Regions from separate parts of the Cellvibrio sp. genome, predicted to be linked through region 1. Evidence: predicted binding sites of a transcription regulator. Region 1 holds the regulator's gene; each other region holds the start of a gene.
What was found. Region 1 encodes PhoB, which activates phosphate uptake and scavenging genes when phosphate is short. Its sites were predicted from a motif close to TGTCATAAANNTGTAACA; they were not measured.
Positions count from the first base shown of each region.

Region 2: a site for PhoB is predicted at 2,690-2,707, ahead of ACWA6V_RS15690 (GNAT family N-acyltransferase). Genes of this name have one in related genera too.
Region 3: a site for PhoB is predicted at 845-862, ahead of ppk1 (polyphosphate kinase 1). Genes of this name have one in related genera too.

Region 1 covers NZ_JBRFPI010000040.1:1,861-6,915, reverse strand. The annotation lists gene ACWA6V_RS04140 (lytic polysaccharide monooxygenase) at 1-806, opposite strand, end outside; gene phoR (phosphate regulon sensor histidine kinase PhoR) at 1,106-2,389, opposite strand; gene phoB (phosphate regulon transcriptional regulator PhoB) at 2,567-3,265, opposite strand; gene ubiA (4-hydroxybenzoate octaprenyltransferase) at 3,382-4,248, opposite strand; gene ACWA6V_RS04120 (chorismate--pyruvate lyase family protein) at 4,723-5,055, opposite strand, start outside.
Region 2 covers NZ_JBRFPI010000282.1:700-5,754, forward strand. The annotation lists gene ACWA6V_RS15685 (hypothetical protein) at 1-877, shown strand, start outside; gene ACWA6V_RS15690 (GNAT family N-acyltransferase) at 862-2,619, opposite strand; gene ACWA6V_RS15695 (hypothetical protein) at 2,856-3,998, opposite strand; partial or broken gene serB (phosphoserine phosphatase SerB) at 4,306-5,055, shown strand, end outside.
Region 3 covers NZ_JBRFPI010000171.1:74-5,128, forward strand. The annotation lists partial or broken gene ACWA6V_RS11735 (hypothetical protein) at 1-127, opposite strand, end outside; gene ACWA6V_RS11740 (DUF4156 domain-containing protein) at 403-720, shown strand; gene ppk1 (polyphosphate kinase 1) at 923-2,986, shown strand; gene ACWA6V_RS11750 (rhamnogalacturonan lyase family protein) at 3,416-5,055, shown strand, end outside.

The DNA of each region.
Region 1 (5,055 bases):
TTGGCTTGGTAACGCTTGCCATTGTGTTGCACTTGGGTTGGGTTTTGGTAAGCGATAGTCGCGTTCCATACACCTAGACCAGCACAGGTGTTGTTGGAGATGCTTGAACCAACAGAAGAGCTGGCTACTGAGGCTACAGAAGAGCTTGATTTTGACGATGAGGTTGGTACAGATGAGTTGTTGCCACCGGTGTAGTTAACATCGATACATTGGTAGAAACCTTCAGCCGAGTCTCTCTCCCAATCGCGTTGCCATACGCTGTACACAATGTGACGGCCAGTACGTGGCGGCATTTGTACGGTGTGGTAAGAGAATTGTTCCTGATCCGCTTTACCTGAATCGTGGATCAATACCAGGTCCGACCAGCGCAGCGGTTGTGCATGGTTGTAGCCTTCACGGGTAATGTAGTAACGGAAGTACATGGTTTTGTGGGCAGCGGTGTTAGTCCACACAAATTGCAATGGCCCTGCAGTCACATTGGTTGCTGGCCAGTCGGTGCGCGCCAGATCCATACCAAACAGGTTGGAACGGTTGGCGGAGCAGAGACGACCGTCAGGAATAAAGAATTCATGGTTATCGCGCACACCACCTACAGCCACTTCTTGTGGGGTGTAGAGACCGCCGTTACCGGCCGCTTTGGCTGCGATACAGGCTGGGTGCGTCGGGCTTTCGATACCGTTTTCTTTACATTGGATCACACGGCTTTTGGGTGATGATACATAACCGTGTGAAAACGCTTGGCTGGCTAGCAAGAGCGAGCCCAGTACGACAGCGGAAATACCGCAAGCTTTCATTGTCTTTTTCACTTTCAATCTCCGGGAAACTTATTGTTGGTTAGATGCCGGTGCGGCACCTTGGAGTGATGCTCGTTATCCATACATGCAAAGTGATTTGGCGTGGCGCCAAGATCATTCCATAGGGATCGAGTCTAAAATGACAACGTTGTATTGGCGAGTCCGACTTTCAGTTTGGAGGGTAATATTTTGCGATGAAGGTTTGATTTTTGGAAAATTTTCAGATGAAAACGAAATAAAAAGTTCGAATATTATCTTGGCGTCAAAATTATGTGCTTTTTTGCCGAAATGACAACGTGGGACTCTATCCCTCAGTGAGACAGCGGGAACACGCAGATAAACATACTGCCCTTGCCCGGCTCGCTGGTAATTTTCAACTCCGCCTCATGACGCATTAATACATGTTTTACAATCGCCAAGCCTAAACCGGTACCGCCGGTGCTGCTGTTACGACTGGCATCGACGCGATAAAAGCGCTCGGTCAAACGCGGGATATGCATAGCTTCAATGCCTGGTCCGTTATCGCTAACTGACACATAGAAGTGTTTCTGGTCCTGCCAGAGCAGCACGCTTACCTTGCCTTCATTAGGCGTGTATTTGATCGCATTGATAACCAAATTGGAAAAGGCGCTGTGCAGCTCTTTCTCATTGCCCAATAACAGCAAGGGCTTGGTGGTGTTGTTGCAGATCAGTGTCAGTTGCTGTTCTTTATCTTTGCTCAGCACTTCTGCTTCACTTTTGACGATGGTAAGCAGCTGCTCAATATTGATCGGTTTATGGTTGTGCCCCGCTTCGGTCGTCTCCAGCTTGGACAGCACCAGCAGATCGTTGATTAGCAGCGACATGCGCTTTGCTTGTTGTTGCATCTGTTGCAGGGGTTTATCCCAACTGGGTGTACTGTTGTTATCCGCAAGGGTTTCCACGTAACCGTTGATCACTGTCAGCGGTGTTCGTAATTCGTGGGATACGTTGGCGACAAAGTCTTGTCGCATCTTTTCCAGATTGTGCAGTTGGGTGACATCGCGCACCACAATCAGACGCTCCTGCTTGCCGAACGGAGTGATCTGGAATTGCAGATGCCTGGAGGGGAAGCGTGGCGAGGGCAACTCCAGCGGCTCCTCGAAATTGCCTTCTTCAAAATAGCTGACGAATTTGGGGTGACGGATAAAGTTGATCACCGATTGCCCCTGGTCTTTGGTGTGCAACGCCAGCATGCGGTGTGCTGCAGGATTCCAGAAGTCCAGATGGCCGCGCGCGTCGAGAATAATCAAGCCGTCTTTCAACGCCGAGCTAATTTCCTGGATACGGTTGATAACTGCTTGCAGATTGTCTTTCTCGCCCCGCTGGTCGCGCTGCAATTGGTAGATGTTGTCGAAAATCTGCCCCCAGATACCGCTCGCTTCAGGCGGGTGATCGGTTTCCTGGCGCAGCAGCCATTGGTTGAGGCGACGCATCTGCCAGAGCATCATCAGGATATAAATCGCACAGCCGATCAGCATCCAAAGCGCATAGTTATCGCTAAAGAAGCCAATCAAGCTGCAAATGGCGAGGATAATCAAAATACGCTGGAGTTCAGCGCTAAAACCTTTTAACAAGACCTAAACCTCGTGGCACATAGCAGTAGCAAGGTCGGGACTTCGTTGCGAGACCGTCTGCTGCATGGACGACCCACATGGATGTGGGAAGTGTCGGAGTTTGTAGGGAACAAACCCGACTGCTGCATTCGAGTTTACATAGAAAAAGTCACGACCTTGCTACGGAATTCAGGGGGATCAGGCTTCAATACGGGTAGAAAAACGATAGCCCGTACCGCGCACTGTCTGGATCAAATCTTCGTGGCCGTCGATAGTCAGCGCTTTGCGCAAGCGCCGGATATGCACATCTACCGTGCGCTCCTCCACATACACATTGCCGCCCCAGACATGATCCAGCAACTGGCTGCGAGTATAAGCCCTTTCCTGATGAGTGAGAAAAAACTCCAGCAGGCGATATTCCGTTGGCCCCATATCCACCGATTGGTTATTGATGGTCACGCGGTGGCTGGCCGGGTCAAGGCACAGGCCTTGCACCGTGATGGGGGCAGAGTTGATTTGCGGGTCAGCGCGGCGCAATACCGCTTTCAAACGCGCCACCAATTCGCGTGGCGAGAAGGGTTTGGTGATGTAATCATCAGCGCCCACTTCCAGCCCCTGGATCTTGTTATCTTCCTCACCCTTTGCGGTGAGCATGATGATCGGGGTGTTGGCGGTCACTTCATCGCGCTTCAAGCGGCGCGCCAATTCGATACCACTGGTACCGGGCATCATCCAATCGAGCAGGATCAGGTCGGGTTTTTCATCGATAATGATGCTGTGCGCATCCTGTGCGTTGCTCGCTTCCATGACTTGGTACTCAGCCATTTCGAGCGCCACCCGCAGCATATCGCGAATTGCGGATTCATCGTCAACGATCAGTATTTTGCGACCAGTCATAAGTGTTCTGCCTGAAAAAACCACGGGGCGCCCCACAGGTTTGTGAAGCTATTGTTGCAGCTTATTAAATAAGTTCAGTGTTACACATTTATGACAAGGTGCAGGATATTTGGCTCCTAGCGAAAACTATAGTCCATAACAATCCCGGCAAAGACTGCGACTCCCACCCAGTTGTTATTAAGGAACGCCTTAAAGCAGGCATCGCGCGCGCGAAAGCGGATCAGCCACTGTTGATAAATAAATAAACCGGCAGCGGCGACCAGGCCGAAGTAGTAAACAGTGCCCAATTCAAAGCGATTCCCAACCAGTACCAGTGAGTAGAGCGCCATGATTTGTAATACGCCAGTCATTAACCGGTCTTGCTCGCCAAACAGGATGGCGGTGGATTTAACGCCGATTTTCAGGTCGTCGTCGCGATCTACCATGGCGTAAAAGGTGTCATAGGCGACGGTCCAGAGAACGACCGATATGTAAATCAGCCACATTCCCTGATGCAATTCCCCCGCTTCTGCGGCATAGGCCATAGGGATTCCCCAAGCAAAGGCGGCGCCCAGTACCACTTGCGGCAAATGGGTATGACGCTTCATAAAGGGGTAACAGAAGGCAAGGAGCAAGCCGCCGACCGAGAGTTTGATGGTGAGCGGATCGGTAAACAGCACTAGCGCGAAGGCGATAAGGCAGAGTGAGATGAACAAACCAATCGCCTCGCGGCTGGATACGGCGCCTGTGGCCAGCGGGCGATCTTTGGTGCGCAGCACCTTGCCATCGATCTTGCGGTCAGCGAAGTCGTTGATCACACAGCCGGCTGCTCGCATCACTATCACCCCCAGCACAAAAATCACCAGATTCTTGGTGCTGGGCACGCCCTTGGCGGCAATCCATAAGCTCCAGAGGGTCGGCCAGAGCAACAGCAGTGTGCCAATCGGACGATCCATGCGCGTCAAGCGCCAATAAATGGCCGCTTTGTGCTTGAGTTGGGCGATAAAGTCAGTCTTTCCGCTGTTTTTCGCAGCACGTTTGATGATTTTTGCGGCATGGACATTCGCCCAGTCATTAGCTGGGGCGGTTGGCTGATCACTAGCATCAGGTGATATGGGGCCAACAGGATCTACTGACTGTGTGATCACTGCTGGATCCGGGACGGTAACTTTGGGTTTGCGCACCGCAGGTTTGGGGGTTGCTGCACCGGTTACTTTTTTTGGCGCTGTTTTGGGGACGGCTTGCTTGGCTTGATCGGGTTTGGTGGCTGCTGCAGCTGCGGATTTTTTAGTAACAGCATCGCTAGCAGCAGGTTTGGCGGCTTTCTTTGTCGCCGGTTTGGCAGCGGTATTAGGTTTGGCGCTAACGCCGTCTGTATCTGCACGTGCGACTTTTTTCGTCGCCGGTTTTTTGGGTGCAGCAACAGGGGGTTTTGCATCTTCGGGATTTGTCATAGCCAAAACGCCGTTTTATTAAGGTTATCGGGGCAAGTGTAGCGGGAGCTGGGCGGCAAAGGCCGGTAAAAATACTTCGCTCACCAGCAGCGGCTTCTGCTGCAGGTAAAACACCGAGCGGCGCCCCCAGAGTTGCTGGTTGCCAACCAGATCAGCGGGAGCATAGGCATGATCGCGGCTAATCCGCGCTACCGCAATGGCACTGCGTGTTAACTGTGGTTGACTGAACAAAAACGCACCCAGCGGGCGCGTGCCCTGCTTGCGCAAGTGCCGCAGTTGGCCGGTCAGGCTGGCAAGCGGCAAAATGCTGCGTGCAAATACCCAGGGTTCGCCATTGCCGCAGAGGATCACCTCGCG
Region 2 (5,055 bases), on a different contig from region 1:
TTGCTTATCAGTCATTCTGGTGTATGCACTTTCTGATAGTGCCGTGTCATCGGTTGTGAACATACCCAAACCTCAACCTGATTCTCGTGTTGCACAAGACTACTACACCCAGTTACTGCGCCAAGCGCTTGCCAAAGGAGCTGCCGGGAGAGATATCCCTGAACTGCGCGAGACTAGCATCATGGAGCAAGGGCGAGCTATTCGCGAATTAAATCGAGGGACAATGATTGATGTATATTGGATGGGCACCAGTATTGAGCGTGAGCAAAAACTGCGTGCTATTCGTATACCATTGGATAGAGGTTTAATCGGATATCGTCGTTTTATTATCCGCACTGATAGGCAAGGTGAATTTGACAGCGTTAAACATGGTGCAGAGTTAAGGCATTTGCTTGCATGCCAAGGGCTGGATTGGCCTGATGTGGATATCATGCGTTCTGCTGGCTTGCGAGTAACTGAAGTGGCTGTATTAGAAGGGCTGTATCAGCAAGTGGTAGCGAGGCGTTGTGATTATTTTCCGCGAGGCTATTATGAGGCTGTGCCTGAATTAATTGAACGTACTAAGTCATACCCTGAGCTGACTGAACAAAAAACGTTGATTTTACATTATCCGTTTGCGGTGTACTTTTTTGTTAGACCGGGCAATGAAGAGCTAGCTCAATGGATTGAGAGAGGTTTGGAAAAAATGATCGATGAGGGCGAGTTTCTCTTGTATATGAAAAACCACCCACTCACCAGTCATGTATTTCCATTAAATAAAACCCTTGTAAATGGCGTTATTTTACATATCCCTAATCCGCTCTTACCTAACGACACTAATTATCTAAATCCCCGTTACTGGTTTCAGCCGGAAGAGTTTGGTTACTCGGTTAATTGAGTGGGTTTTAAATAGCGGCTCCGTTTTGCTTCTTTCATACAAGTTAGATCGCCCATAAATAATCCGTCTACACAATTGCCAAACTCTGAGTCCACACTGAACGCGAGTAAGTGATAGCCGCCTTCTTCATACAGGCTTGCGTATTGTTTAAACAGCACGGGGATTTTGCAATCGTGTTTTTTAAACTCTTCTTGCAGCAATTCAAAGCCCTGTTCGCTATCGAGTTTGGCGAAGCGGTGCTGTAAATCGATTAATACGTCTTCATCAATTTCATGCGGGTGATTGCCTTCTGCAAGGTTTTCATCATTCGCATTTTTCACTGAGTAGTAACGCTCGTAATAAAACACTAATAAATCGCGCAGCACTTTGGGGTAGTGCGCACTCATGCTGACCGGGCCAAATACATAGCGCACTTGCGGATGATGAGATAAGTAGGCCCCCAGCCCTTGCCATAAATAATCTAGGCTGGCTTTTCCCCAATAATCCGGGTGTACAAAACTGCGGCCCAATTCCAAGCCTTGTTCCAAATAGGGAGTAAGCGATGAATGGAAATCAAACAACTCGGCCGTGTAGAGCGAGTTCGCGCCTTTTTTCTTCATCAATTTGTGCGCCTCACCTAAGCGATAGGCACCAGCGATACACAGCTTTTCTTCGTCCCACAATACCAAATGGCGATAGTAGTGATCGTATTTGTCCAGATCGCGGCGGCTGCCTGTACCTTCACCGACTAAGCGAAACGTCTGTTCACGCAGGCGGCCAACTTCGCGCAGTACCACCGGGTGTTGGTTGTAATCGCATAAAAAGATTTTGTGGTTGTCGCGGGTGCTGCCAATTAGTTGCGCGGTTTTAAATTCTTTTTTCAGCGCGGAGCGATCTTCCGGGTGGGCGATAGTTTTTTCCGTTACAAAAACTGGCGCATTATTTTTTTTGGATGAAATGCCCTTGCCGATTTTATAGACGTGTTTTTTCAGGCGTTTGATTAAGGCTTTATCGGCAAGTTGATCCGATTGCAGTGCATGGTGCGGAATCATCTCACCCACACGGAATTTAATTTCCGCCGAGCGTTTATTAAACATTTCGTGCGCGAGCAGGGCGGTCGCCAGCGGTTTGAAAATCATCGAGGCGCTGTAGAACAGCATTGAATTTTTGGCGGAGACAAATATCGGCAGCAGCGGTGCATTGGTTTTTCGCGCAAAGTGCAAAAACCCCGCCTGCCATTTTCCATCTTTAATTCCGGTCGGGCTTGCGCGGGATACCTCGCCCGCCGGGAAAATAATAATCGCCTCGTCGTTATTGAGTGCTTGCAGGATATTTTTGTAACTTTGCTTGTAAGCGGCGCGGGTCATATTGTCGAGCGGTAGCAGTAAATCGTGTAGCGGCTCAAAGGCCATCAACATATCGTTGGCGATAATTTTTACGTCTTTGCGCACTTCGCTTACCAACCGCAGCAGTGCTAAACCATCGAGTGAACCAATCGGATGGTTGGCGATGATAATCACCCGCCCTTGTGAGGGAATATTGTTGCGCTCGCGCTGGGAGATGCTGTAACTGAAATTAAAATATTCAAAAATCCGGTCGATAAAATCAATCCCGCGGTTGCCTTCATGCTCGCGCAAAAACGCATTGATCTCGCGCTCGTGGGTGAGCTTGCGCAGAATACTGAGCGTGGAGTTGCGTACTATCGGCGCTTGCTGGGTAAAGCCGGGGAATTTATTGGTAATGGATTGTTCGATGTTGAGCATGGTAGTCACAACCTTGCGATGGGCGATACTGCAAGGCTATGACTAATCGGTGACGGTTATGTGATGGAATTGTTGCAGGTGTGTGACAGTACAAATCCAAAATGTTGCGAAAATCTTGCAGCTGGATTGCGGTGTTCTATCCGGGACCGTCTGAGACATGGATGTCGAAGATGAGCCCCCATGGATGGGTTTACGGCGTGTCCCGGATGGAATACCGCAATCCAGATCGCACACGGCTAGGCAGTAGTCGCACCAACAAGTTGCTCTTCCTGTTTCGCCAGCAGCGCCGCATAGGGCGCTTTCAAACCAATCAGCTTGCCGCTATCACTCACAATTTCCAGATGCTCCTGCAAATCGCCATCGATCAAACGCTGGCTAATTAAGACTTCGCCTTTGTCCGGTTTTAAATGGTTGTTATGTTGCACCACAAAATCTTTCAGTAGCGATTTATTGGAACTTACCGGTGCCGATAACTCATGTACGGCTGCCGCCAAATGCAAGCGGGGGCTGGGGCTTTTGGCGGCCAAGCTATTCAACAATTGCGCGGCGCATGCTGCGCGGAAACTGCATTCGTAAAATGCTTCGCCAGTGAAATCAATAATGAGTGTCTCGCCCGATAACATCTGGCGCTGGCCGCTGTATAAATTCAGCACGCCCTGCAATTGCTTTTCAAAACGGCGCAGCACAGTCGCAAAACTTTCGCTGTTCAATTGTTGGTACAGCTTGCCCATATTCACAATGTCCAAACTCAAACGCACAGATACTTGTTTCGGTAATTCCGGCTCGGGTTCGGGCGCTTCGTTGATCGTAGGCATTTTCTCCACAACCGCCGTGACTATTTCACTCGCCGTGGGCAATTTATCTTTTAATTGCGACCACCACTGGCGCTGGATCGACCACCAGATCACCAGCAGCGAGAAAAATACCGCCGCCATCCACAGCATAAAAAAGCGGTAGTCACGCTCGGTGTGTACTGGCATATCGAGCGTCACCTCCAAATAACCGGCGACATTATTGTGCAATGCGATGGGCGCTGAAAAATTGTAGCGGCGCCCTTTAATTTCCTGGTTGGGTTTAAAACCGCTTTGCACCAGCAGCTGGTTTTCCACATTGTGGATGGTCGCACCTACTACATTGGGATATTGGCCGACTTCGAGGAGGATCGCTTGAAGGCTTACCAAGTCCTGTTGCAGGGTCGCATTTACAGCTTGCCGTGCTGCGCTGTTGGCGAGCACTTGGCCATAGTGACTGATCTGCTCGCGCTGGTTTTGTTCGCTGTTGTGAATATAGGCCCAGGCACCAAAGGCACCGAGTGCGATCAGAAGCAGGCTGCAAAGGCTGAGCTGTGGGTAGGTGCGGTAGGTATTGATCAATGCCATTTTGTTGTTAAGTCCGTGCTCGTCATGTTGCGTTCATGATTCAACCCCAGTTCCTGCCGGGGTCGGTGGTCAGACACATGCTCGCCCCAATGGCAGCAATATGTCGTGTGGAATCGCATTCTAGCCTAAGTTATCGATGCGTGCTAAGGCACAGTTCGTGTCTGGAAGCTGCTGTGAGCGGCCATGAATTCCGCTAGAATGCGCGCTTTGCGCAATCGCCCCCAAGTACATGCGGCGGTGACCGGTAGTAAAAGTTAGCACGCACCGGGCCAATACGTATGTTTGTTACCCCTTATAGAGAGGCACTGTGAACGAACTTTTATTGATTAATGCATCGGGGCAGGATCAGCCCGGCATCACCCGCGCTATTACCAATGTGCTTGCCCGTTGCGAAGCGCGTGTATTGGATATAGGCCAAGCCGTTATCCACGATACTTTGGCACTGGGCATTTTGGTTGAGCTGCGTATCGCCGCCGATGTGCGCGCGCAACTGCTCGACCAAATCCAACAAGCCACCCAGCCACTCGGTATTCAGGTGCGCTTTCAAACCATCACCGCCGAAAGCTACGAGCATTGGGCGGAGCAACAGGGCAAAACCCGCCACATAGTTACGCTGCTCGCGCGCCAAATCGATGCGGCGATGATTGCCGAGTTAACGGCGGTGACTTCCAAACACGGTTTGAATATCGACAGCATCAGCCGTTTGTCTGGCCGTGTATCACTCGCCGATTTGGATGCGGGCGAAGAACATCAGGGTAGCGCCTGCGTAGAATTTTCAGTGCGGGGAATGCCTGCAGATTTAGTAGCACTGCGCGCGGACTTTATGGAGTTGTCAGCGCGTTTGAATATCGATGTCGCCTTCCAGCGCGATACGGTGTATCGCCGCAATCGCCGCCTGGTATGTTTCGATATGGATTCAACATTGATTGAAGCAGAAGTTATCGATGAGCTTGCCAAGGCCGCTGGTGTAGGCGAACAAGTTGCTGAAATTACCGAAGCCGCCATGCGTGGCGAATTGGATTTCAAACAAAGTTTTGCTCGCCGCATGGCGCTGCTC
Region 3 (5,055 bases), on a different contig from region 1:
TTTGGTAGATCTTGCCGATCAGGAGGCTTATCCCCATAGGGATGGCGAGAATAATCAGCAGCTTGGTCAGCCGCCATAAACTGCGTCGGGAAAATAAATGACTCAGGCCGGTTTTTAATGCGCCCATAGGGTTAACTCCTCTTTAGCGATTTTCCTATCGGTAAACTTCTTATGTTGGTTGTGCGACTATCAGGGTTGCAGCAAAATCCACTCACGCGAAGTAAGTAGATGCTCGCCAAAGATACTACTCATGGGCGCGATTACCAAAAATAATTATTACTGCACATTACACCGGCGGCACGCCGATCGCCGCGGCTTGCAACTCGGCCGCTATGGGATTAGTGTAGCCGCGAGTTTTTTGTCCCCTGATTATTGATTAATCATTTCTGAGGAAAATTATCCATGAAAAAAACCACTCTCCTGTTAGCCGCCATCGTCAGCCTGACCAGTGCTTGTAGCTGGGTAAAAGTGAGTGAGCAAGGTGCCAGCGTAGCTGTTGCCAATGCCGCCAACGTACGCAACTGCGAAAAAGTGCGCACCGTGAATGTCAAAGTAAAAGATAACTTTGTAGGTTCGATGAAGCGTTCACCTGAAAAAGTGGCGACTGAACTGACTAACCTTGCACGCAATGAGGCCACCCAATTTGGCGGCGACACCATAGTGCCAGCAAGTTTGGTAAAAGATGGCCGCCAGAGTTTTGATGTATATAAGTGCAACTAATCGTCTTCAGACCTTGGGTGCTTGCCCAAGGTCTCCCTCGATCCCCACGCTCCTTATTCCCGCTTTTTGCACTAAGCCCACTCTTGCACCCAAAACTTTGCTAGTGTTAGCACCAGGCAACTGCTGTCTTATTTCTGTCACATGATTGACATAATCTGGCGCGAATTATTGGCTAAACACAAATCGGTTAACGAGGTACAAGGTGTCTAACGCCTATTTCAATCGCGAGCTGAGTCTGCTCGAATTTAACAAACGCGTCCTTCATCAAGCCTACAACCGCAGTTTGCCGCTGTTGGAACGGCTGCGCTTCCTGTGTATTTTTTCAACCAACCTCGACGAATTTTTTGAAGTGCGTGTAGGCGGCTTGGTAGAAATACTCGAGCGCAACGCGCCACCCACACAGGGACCAGACGGCTTGACCCAAACCCAAACCCTGAATGAAATTTCCCTGCGCGCCCATGAATTGGTGGCCGAGCAGTACCGCATACTCAACAGCGAATTGCTCCCGTCCATGCGCGAACAGGGAATTCAAGTATTGCGTCGCGAAGATTGGAGTCAGGAGCAAATTCAGTACCTTAAGCACATTTTTTTGTCCGATGTACTGCCTGTGCTCAGCCCGATCGGGCTTGACCCTGCGCATCCATTTCCGCGCATCCTCAACAAGAGTTTGAATTTTATTGTCCGGCTCGATGGCAAAGACGCCTTCGGCCGCAACTCCGGCCGCGCGATTGTGCAGGTGCCGCGCTCGCTGCCGCACATTATTGAATTGCCCGAAGCGCTGAGTATTAACGGGCGCAACTTTGTATTTATCTCCTCCATCATCCATTTTTTTATGGCCGAAATATTTGTCGGCATGACCGTGATGGAAAGCTATCAATTCCGTCTCACGCGCAACTCGGATATTTTTCTCGACGAAGAAGAGACCGACGATTTATTGCGCGCCGTACAAGGTGAGCTGGCCTATCGCCAATACGGCGATGAAGTGCGTCTGGAAATTACCGACACTTGCCCCGCTGAACTGGAGCAATTTTTATTGCAGCGCTGCGAAATTAAAGAGCGCGATTTGTACCGGATTAATGGGCCGGTGAATTTAAATCGCTACGGCGATTTGTTTGATTTGGTCAAAGATGCTGCGCATTATTTCAAACCCTTTGTGCAAGCCATGCCCAAACTGCCCAAGCGCACCAACTCCTATTTTGAAGTGTTGCAGAAGCAAGATATTTTGCTTCATCACCCGTTTGATTCATTTCAGGGCGTGGTAGATTTTTTGCGCGAAGCCGCCGCCGACCCGAATGTGTTGGCGATTAAACAAACCTTGTATCGCACCGGCTCCAATTCACCCATTGTGGATGCACTGGTCGCCGCCGCCAAAGCCGGTAAAGAAGTGACTGCGATTGTGGAATTGCGCGCGCGTTTTGATGAAGAGCAAAACGTGGCACTGGCGGAGCGCTTGCAACGTTTTGGTATTCATGTGATCTACGGTGTGGTGGGTTTTAAAACCCACGCCAAGATGATCCTGGTCGCGCGCCGCGAAACTGGCAAGCTGCGCTACTACGTGCACTTGGGCACCGGTAACTATCACCCGCGCACCAGTAAAATTTATACCGATTACGGTTTGCTCACCTCCGACAAAGATATCGGCGAAGATGTGTACCGCATCTTTTTGCAATTATCAAGCATGGGCAAAGCGTCCAAAATGGAAGCGCTTTTATACGCGCCTTTCACCTTGCACAAAGGCATGGTGAAACGCATCCGCACAGAAAAAGAACATGCGGAGCAGGGCAAACCGGCGCGCATCATCGCCAAAATGAATGCGCTCTACGATGAAGAATTGGTGAACGAACTTTACGCCGCATCGCAAGCCGGTGTGCAGATCGATTTGATCGTGCGCGGTGTTTGCCAGCTGCGCCCGGGTGTTGCGGGCCTGTCAGAAAATATCCGCGTGCGCTCGATTATCGGCCGCTTCCTCGAACACCATCGCGTGTTTTATTTTGAAAATAACGGCAACCCGGAATTATTTTGTTCGAGTGCCGACTGGATGCTGCGCAATATGTTCCATCGCGTAGAGACCTGCTTCCCAATCAAACACAAAAAAATCCGCGACCGTATTTTGGAAGATATGCACCTCTACCTCGCCGACAACACCCACGCCTGGTTATTGCAGGAAGATGGCAGCTATGTGCCCTGCCAAGTCCAGGAAGGTGCGGAGCTGGTCGATGCCCAGGCGATTTTGCTGGAGCGCTGGTCGGCGCACGCCGTCGTTTAAACGCGCATCAACCGATCATCTGTGCGTTCCAACATGCAGGCCTCTTGCAGCGGAGGCCTGCAATAATTCCGCAGTATTCTATTCATTGATGAAATCTTTACTTTGTATGAGAAAAAACCTTGTAACCGGTTTCTCATTTTGTGCAACCAAGCACCACCCAAGTCGCATTTGTCGCTAAATAAGCCTTCCATATAAATCCGATTTATATACTCTAGCCAGACCCGCTTCCGGCCCCCAAACCGGATCTCTCCAGCGGAGCGCCCGATCCCATAATTTTAATAAAACATGCTGTACCTGACGCTCGGCAAAGTGTCGCAATACCCGAAAACCTGACGCAGGGGCTTACTACCTCATCGCCATAGCTACGCGCCTTGGCGCCGCAGGTGCAAGCCTCATGATTATCACTACGAATAATGAGCGAGAACCATCATGGTCAAACGTCATCCGCAGCCCTGGCTGCGCAAAACCTTATTGGCATGTTTGTGCGCCGGGCTGACCGGCATTATGGCGGTACCCAGCTTTGCCGCCCGGCAAGCGGAGTATCTGGATCGCGGGGTAGTCGCACTCCCCTCCGGCAGCGGCGTGTTAATCAGCTGGCGGATGTTGGGTAATGACCCGGCCAATATCAGTTTTAACGTCTATCGCAATGGCAGCAAGGTCACTGCATCGCCCATCACCAACAGCACTAACTATCTGGATACCAGTGGCACTACCAGTGCGGCTTACACCGTACGCGCAGTCATTAATGGCACCGAACTGGCGGCCAACCCTGCCAAAGCCACCTGGGCCAACCCCTATTTGGCAGTCAACCTCAACCGCCCTAACGGCGGCACTACACCGAGCGGCGAAGCCTATACCTACTCACCCAATGACCTGAGCGTGGGTGATCTGGATGGCGACGGTGAATATGAAATCGTCGTTAAATGGGACCCATCCAACGCCAAAGACAACTCGCAAAGTGGCTATACCGGCAACGTCATTGTCGATGCCTATGAAATGAATGGCACGCGTTTGTGGCGCATCGACTTGGGCAAAAACATCCGCGCGGGCGCCCACTACACCCAGTTTATGGTTTACGACCTGGACGGTGACGGAAAAGCTGAAGTGGCGATGAAAACCGCACCGGGCACGCGCGATGCGGCGGGTACCGTGCAAGGCGGCAGCAATGCCAATACTGACTACCGCAATGCCAGCGGTTATATCCTCACTGGCCCCGAATATCTCACCGTGTTTAATGGCCAGACTGGTGTCGCCATGGCATCGACGGATTATCTACCCGCGCGCGGCACAGTCAGCAGTTGGGGCGATAGTTACGGCAACCGCGTGGACCGCTTCCTCGCTGGCGTTGCCTATTTGGATGGCACCCGCCCAAGCCTGGTCTTTGCCCGCGGTTATTACACCCGTGCCGTATTGGTCGCCTGGGATTGGCGCAACGGTCAACTGACCCGCCGCTGGACGTTTGACAGCACCGCCAGTGGCAATGGCGCCGCTGCTGGCCAGGGCGCGCACAGCCTGACGGTGGGCGATGTGGATCAGGACGGCAAAGATGAGATCGTCTACGGCGCCGCCACCATCAATGACAACGGCACCCTGATGTACTCCACCGGTCTTGGCCATGGCGTTGCCTTGCACCTGTCCGACTTCCTGCCCAGTCGCCCTGATTTGGAAGTATTTATGGTGCACGAATCACCCTCCAGCTACGGTAATAACGGGGTAGAGATGCACGACGCCAAAACCGGACAAATCATCTGGGGCTTTCAGGGCGGTGGCGATATCGGACGCGGCGTGATTATGGACATAGATCCACGTACAGCCGGAGCCGAAAGTTGGGCGAGCGCAGGCGGCATCAACAGCGCCATCGGTGGCCAGATCACCACCAGTAAACCGGCATCGACCAACTTTGCGGCCTGGTGGGATGGCGATTTGCTGCGCGAACAACTCAACAACACCATGATCGATAAATGGAACTACAACAGTAGCAATAGCTCGCGTTTGCTCACCGCGTACAACTACGGTGCGGCGTCCAACAACAGCACCAAATCCACCCCCGGTTTGTCAGCCGACCTGCT